DNA from 3 places in the Pseudomonas sp. B1-22 genome. Region 1 is predicted to be linked to each of the others. Evidence: riboswitches for the same ligand, from Rfam matches in the RefSeq annotation. Region 1 holds a riboswitch; each other region holds the start of a gene.
The links. Region 1 has a riboswitch for cobalamin ahead of cobW (cobalamin biosynthesis protein CobW). Riboswitches for the same ligand answer to the same signal wherever they lie in the genome.
Positions count from the first base shown of each region.

Region 1 (2,196 bases):
GTCGACGTAGAGGTCCACCGAGGCGTGGTTCTGCAACTGCATGGGGTTGGCCAGGCGCAGGCTCGGGTAGTCCTCCGGCAACTCGCGCGCCGCCTCGGCGAGCAGTGCCAGGTGCGAATCGCCGCTGCAGAGGATCACCAGCTCGGCGGGCGTCTGGGCCAGGTGGGCGATGCCGTCGTCGGGGACGAAGCCGCCGGGTTGGGTGCGCAGCAGGTGCATGGGCGTGCTCGGTGGTGGCTCTTCGTAGGAGCGAGCTTGCTCGCGAACCAACCTCCGCAGCGGGGCCAGGTTCGCGAGCAAGCTCGCTCCTACACGATCAAGAGAGGGCGGTACGCAGTTCGTTGGCGATGGTGGCCTGGTCCAGTTCCTGGCCAATCACCACCAGGCGGGTGCCGCGGGTTTCATCGCTGCGCCAGGCGCGGTCGAAGTGCTTGTCGAAGCGCTTGCCGACGCCCTGCACCAGCAGGCGCATGGGCTTGCCGGGGATGGCGACGAAGCCCTTGATGCGCAGCACGGCGTGACGCTCGACCAGTGCATTCAGCGCGTCGAGCAGGGCGCGCTCTTCCACTTCCGGCAGGTCGACGTGGAAGGAGTCGAACTCGTCGTGATCGTGGTCTTCATGGCCTTCGTGGTCGTGATGAGTGGGGCGGCTGTCGATGTGCAGCTCGGCCTCGGCGTTCAGGCCCAGCAGCACCGAGAGTGGCAGCTGGCCGGAGTTGGCCTCGACGATCTTCACCGCCGGCGGCAGTTCCTCGGCGACTTCGGCGCGCACACGGGCCAGCGCTTCGGCATCCAGCAGGTCGGCCTTGTTCAGCACCACCAGGTCGGCGCTGGCCAGCTGGTCTTCGAAGAGTTCGTGCAGCGGCGATTCGTGGTCCAGGTTCGCGTCCTGCTTGCGCTGCTCGTCCACCTGCTCGGGGTGGGCGGCGAAGGTGCCGGCGGCCACGGCGGGGCTGTCGACCACGGTGATCACCGCGTCCACGGTGCAGGCGTTGCGGATTTCCGGCCACTGGAAGGCCTGCACCAGCGGCTTGGGCAGGGCCAGGCCGGAGGTCTCGATGAGGATCTGGTCGAGGTCGCCGCGGCGCGCCACCAGCTCGCGCATCACCGGGAAGAATTCTTCCTGCACGGTGCAGCACAGGCAGCCGTTGGCCAGTTCGAAGACGCGGCCGACCGCTTCTTCTTCGCTGCACCCGATGGAGCACTGCTTGAGGATTTCGCCGTCGATGCCCAGCTCGCCGAATTCGTTGACGATCACCGCGATACGGCGGCCTTCGGCGTTATCGAGCATGTGGCGGAGCAGGGTGGTCTTACCGGCACCGAGGAAGCCGGTGACGATGGTGACGGGGAGTTTGGCCAGGGTTTTCATGCGCGCCTCGCAAGCGAAAGTTTGAAGGCGGATGAAGGGCGCGCGCACGGGTTCGCCGCGCAACGAAGGTCGCCACCGGATCACCCCGCCCGGTTGTCTGTTGATAACGAACTCGTTCTGGATCTCGCGAGCTAGAGCCAGGCAAGGCGGAGGATCGCCGGGGACGCGGAGTTGACTGTAGTCACTGAGCAGTCCACGGCGATCTTCCAACGCAGCAGAGCCGACGCGCAGCAGATCGAAAACCAGTCACGAGGCAGGTCTCCTGGCTCACAGCCCTTGATTGTCCTTTCGCCTTCCCGCCGTAGTCGGCAGTGGCGTGTGAAAGAACAGGCTGTTCACAGTTGCGGGGGCAGCCGTGGCGCATCCGAAGATTTCCACGTTCCCTCTTAGCTCCGGCCAGTGCCGGAGAACCTCGAAGGGCAGAAGGCTACGCAGCGATGACGGGGCGGTCAATCGCCGGGGATCGGTTGCCGCGCGGTTGACGCTCGCGGGGCTTCGTGGTCAGCTAGCGCGGTTTCAGGTGTCTCGCGCCGTCGTGCGCGAGGTGAAACGGGAAGCCGGTGCGTCCGCAAGGACAAGTCCGGCGCTGCCCCCGCAACGGTAAGCGATTGAAGGGTCATCGGTAGCCACTGTGCTCGCGCATGGGAAGGCTGACCCGCCCGGCCGCATCGGCCGACATCGCAAGCCCGGAGACCGGCCTGGAATCCTTCGTTTTTGGCAAACCCGCGGTGGGCGGGCGCAGGCCGTGGCGCGACCGATCCGGCGCGTTCGAATGCGTTCAACCTCTGCGTTCTCTACTCAAGTTTCAGAGGGAACGTTCATGTCCA
Region 1 covers NZ_JBCHVH010000006.1:578,963-581,158, reverse strand. The annotation lists gene cobN (cobaltochelatase subunit CobN) at 1-219, opposite strand, end outside; gene cobW (cobalamin biosynthesis protein CobW) at 317-1,369, opposite strand; cobalamin riboswitch at 1,605-1,799, opposite strand; cobalamin riboswitch at 1,871-2,085, shown strand; gene ACQ5BL_RS24665 (CbtB domain-containing protein) at 2,190-2,196, shown strand, end outside.

Region 2 (2,196 bases), on a different contig from region 1:
AGCCCAGGGTCAGGGTCTGGCCTGGGGCGAGGTCCAGGTCGTTCTGCCAGGACGCGGTGTCGCGGCGGCTGTCGAAGCGCGAGTAGAAGGCGCCGTCCTGATAGGCGTCGGAGTCGTCCTCGCTGCGCCCGGCGGACAGGCTTACCCGCCAGGGCTCCAGTGGGACGAAGCGCGCACGGCCGCCGATCACCCGCTGCACGCCATCGTTGTAGGCATCGAAGCCCTGGGTGCGGCGGCTGTTCACCGTGTCGAAGTCATTGTGGAAGTCGGTCTGCAACAGGCTGCCGTCCAGCTCCAGGCCGCTGTCGAAACGGTAGCCCGCACGCAGGGAACCCGAGAGGTTGCGGTAGCCGTCGCTGTCCGGCTCGTGGCCGTTGGCGCCGTTGGCCTTGGCATCGATGCCGGCGGTGTCCAGGCTCGACACGCCGAGGGCAAACCAGCCGCGCCCATTGCCGGCCGAGGCTCCGGCGCTGCCTTCGTAGGTGCTCTGGCTGCCCGCGCCAGCGTAGGCCCAGGGCTTGAAGCCCTGCTCCACAGCCTGGCGGGTGAAGATCTGGATTACCCCGCCGATGGCCTCGGAGCCATACAGGCTGGAGCGCGGCCCGCGCACCACTTCGATGCGCTCGACCAGCTCCACCGGCAGGTCCTGCAGCGACGCACCGCCGGAGGACACCGAACCGGCCTTGACGCCATCGATCAGCACCAGCACATGGTCGGATTCGCTACCGCGCATGTAGAGATTGGTGGCCTTGCCGGGGCCGCCGTTGCTGCTCAGGGAGATGCCCGGCAGGCGCCGCAGCAAGTCGGGCACCGACTGTGCCTGGACGCGTTCGATATCGGCACGGTCCAGCACGCTCACCGAGGCGAGGCTCTGCCCGGCGGGTTGTTCGGTGCGGGTGGCCGTCACCAGCTGGTCGTCGAGCGCCAGCGGCGTTTCACCGGCCGCCAGGCCGATACAGGAGAAGCCGCCCAGCGCCAGCGCCGTCGGCCAATAGAGGTAATGCTTCACGTGAACTCACTCCGCCGCTCTCACCCGCGCGGCTCTGACCCGAAAGGGCAGGCGGAGGACGGGAACGCCCCGGCAGCACAGGCCGGCCGGAGCGATCGGCAGCGCCTCCCGCGATGCCATGGCGTGCAGCAGGCCGGTCTCCGGGCTTGCGAGTGGGGCCGTGACAGGCTCCGGAAACCGCGCCTTCCCATGCCGATGGCACAGTGGCGAAATGCGGCTCGATGCTCGCTTACCGTTGCGGGGGCAGCGCCGGAATGGTCGAACCCTGAGGTCCGAATTCACCGGCTTCCCTGTTTCACCCCCGACTCACGCCGGGGGCACCTGAAGCAGGCGCGCAGCTTAGAGGCTCGCGGCCTGGGGCGTCAATTGAACAGACTGTCGCGGCCGTCGCCAAGGCCCGATCCAGAGCGCCCAAAAGGAGAAACACAAGTCCAGTGGAGGCACGGCAGAAACTCGCTAGAATGCGAGACATGACGACGACTGCACAGCCCGGCCAGCTCCAGCTCGATCCCCAATCCAGCCCATCGCTGATGCGCGTCAGCGGCGACTGGACGCTGGCGCATTTCAGTAGCCTGGAATCCCAGGTCGCCAACGTACGCCACGGCGACCAACCCGCCGAGCTGGACTTCAGCGGCCTGGGCGCCCTGGATACCGCCGGTGCGGCGCTGCTCGCCGACGTCATCGGCGGCGCGCGCATGGGCCAGCTCGAACAGATCACCCACAACCTGCCCGCCGAGCGCCTGGCGCTGCTGCGCGCCGTGGGCGGCGCCATCACCCAGTGCCGGCTGGACGAACGCAAGCCGCCGCCGGGCAATGCCATCGTCGACATCCTCGAACGCATCGGCATCGCCACCATCGCCGTGCGCGGCCATGTGGTCGGCATGCTCGGCTTCATCGGCCTGACCCTGCAGACCCTGGCACGCACGCTGCTGCGCCCGCGCCGCTGGCGGCTCACCTCGCTGGCCGCGCACATGGAGCAGACCGGCCTGGACGCCGTGCCCATCGTCGCCCTGCTCACCTTCATGGTCGGCGCGGTGGTGGCCTTCCTCGGCGCCACGGTGCTGAAGAAGTTCGGCGCGGCGATCTACACCGTCGACCTGGTCGGCTTCGCCTTCCTCCGCGAGTTCGGCGTGCTGCTCACCGCCATCCTCCTCGCCGGCCGCACCGCCAGCGCCTTCACCGCGCAG
Region 2 covers NZ_JBCHVH010000001.1:303,694-305,889, reverse strand. The annotation lists gene btuB (TonB-dependent vitamin B12 receptor) at 1-1,009, opposite strand, end outside; cobalamin riboswitch at 1,124-1,349, opposite strand; gene ACQ5BL_RS01430 (ABC transporter permease) at 1,480-2,196, shown strand, end outside.
Region 2: linked by a shared signal. The riboswitch ahead of btuB (TonB-dependent vitamin B12 receptor) and the one ahead of cobW (cobalamin biosynthesis protein CobW) in region 1 are both predicted to bind cobalamin.

Region 3 (2,196 bases), 110 kb from region 1:
TGCATCCCCGGCATGCTGGTGATGACCCCCAGCGACGAGAACGAACTGCGCAAGCTGCTCACCACCGGCCATCACTTCGAAGGCCCGGCGGCGGTGCGCTACCCGCGTGGCACCGGCCCCAACGCCACCATCGAGGCGGCGCTGGAACCGGTGGAGATCGGCAAGGGCGTGCTGCGCCGCGAAGGCAAGGCCGGCAAGGTCGCCTTCCTGGTGTTCGGCGTGCAATTGGCGGAAGCGCTGAAGGTCGCCGAGCAGTTCGACGCCACGGTCGCCGACATGCGCTTCGTCAAGCCGCTGGACGAGGCACTGGTGCGCCAGTTGGCCGCCAGCCACGAACTGCTGGTGACCCTCGAGGAAAACGCGGTGATGGGTGGCGCCGGCGCCGCCGTCAGCGAGTTCCTCGCCCGCGAAAACATCCTGCAGCCAGTCCTGCACCTGGGCCTGCCGGACTACTACGTCGAGCATGCCAAGCCGGCGCAGATGCTCGCCGAGTGTGGTCTTGACGCCACCGGCATCGAACGCTCGGTGAGCGCTCGCCTGGAGGCGCTCGGCAACCGCTGAGCGCATGCCTCTCCCGGAGTATTGCCAGTGACGGGCGCACCTGAGTAAGGTGCGCCCGTTTTCGTTCGAGGTAACGGGAAGCAGGTGAAAGACCTGCGCTGCCCCCGCAACGGTAACCGACCGCAGGCCCCGGCCTGCCGCGCTGCGAACCGCCACTGTGCATCCGCATGGGAAGGCCGCAGGCGTGAGCGTCGGCAGCCCGGAGACCGCCCTCGTACGCCCCGACAGGTGTTGCGGAGGGCCGCACCGTCAAGTGCGGTCTGCCGCCCTTGCCACGCCCTCCTCGAAAGTCATCCGCCCGCTTTTGAGGACGTTCCATGAAACTGACCCGACTCGCCCTGGCCACCGGCCTGCTGCCCGGCCTGGCCTTGGCCGACGCCAGCGTTCCGACTGGCGATATCTATGCCATGCCGGCGCTGGTGATCACCTCCGGCCGCCAGGCCCAGCCGCGCATCCAGGCGACGTCCGCCAACAGCGTGTTCACCCGCAAGGAGATCGAGCAGTTGCAGGTGCGCAGCGTGCCCGAGCTGCTCAAGCGCGTGCCCGGCGTACAGATCGGCAGCTCCGGCGGCGTAATCTCGTATTCCGTGCGCGGCACCAGCACCGCGCAGACCCTGGTGCTGGTCGACGGCCAGCGCATCGCCTCGGCCAGCAGCGGCATCGCCCGCCTGGACTACCTGAGCATCGACAACATCGAGCGCGTGGAAGTGACCCGCGGTCCGCGCTCCTCGCTGTACGGCGCCGATGCCATCGGCGGCGTGATCCAGATATTCACCCGCCACGGCGAAGCCGGGCTGCACCCGGAAGTGCGCCTTGCCGCCGGCAGCCACGGCACCTTCGAGCGCAGCGTGAACCTCTCCGGCGGCGATGAGCGCACCACCTACAGCCTGGGTGGCAGTCTCGACGAGAGCGATGGCTGGGACCGCACCAGCGACAACGTCGGCGCCGACAGCGACGACGACGCCCAGCGCAACAAGGCCGTGCACCTGAACCTCAACCACCGCCTCAACGAGGACTGGAAAGCCGGCCTGAACCTCAACGACCAGCGCGGCAAGAACGAGTACGACGACGCCTACAACTTCGAGCCGGGTTCTCCCCGCGACGAGTTCCGCGTCAGCAGCTACAGCGCCTACCTCGACGGCCAGCTGACCGACATCTGGGGCAGCCGCCTGGAGCTGGGCCGCAGCTTCGACCGCAACAAGGCCGTGGGCGCCGCCGACAGCTGGAACAACGGTTCCCTGGAAACCACCCGCCACTCGGCGAGCTGGATCAACCGCCTACAGCTGGACGCGGCCAACCAACTGGCGCTGGGCGCCGACTGGTATGAAGACAAGGTCGACGGCAGCACCGTGTTCGCCGAAGACAGTCGCGAGAACCACGCCGTCTTCGCCCAGCACAGCTTCAAGGGCGAATCCTTCGGTACCGAGCTCGGCCTGCGCCACGACGACAACCAGGCCTACGGCACCCAGAACAGCTGGAACGCCGCCTTCAGCCTGCCGGTGGGCGACCACCAGAGCTGGATCGCCAGCTACGGCGAAGGCTTCCGCGCACCGACCTTCAGCGACCTCTACTACCCCGGCGCGGGCAACCCCAACCTCAAGGCCGAGACGTCAAAGACCTACGAGTTGCAATGGC
Region 3 covers NZ_JBCHVH010000006.1:468,879-471,074, forward strand. The annotation lists gene dxs (1-deoxy-D-xylulose-5-phosphate synthase) at 1-561, shown strand, start outside; cobalamin riboswitch at 603-786, shown strand; gene ACQ5BL_RS24105 (TonB-dependent receptor domain-containing protein) at 879-2,196, shown strand, end outside.
Region 3: linked by a shared signal. The riboswitch ahead of ACQ5BL_RS24105 (TonB-dependent receptor domain-containing protein) and the one ahead of cobW (cobalamin biosynthesis protein CobW) in region 1 are both predicted to bind cobalamin.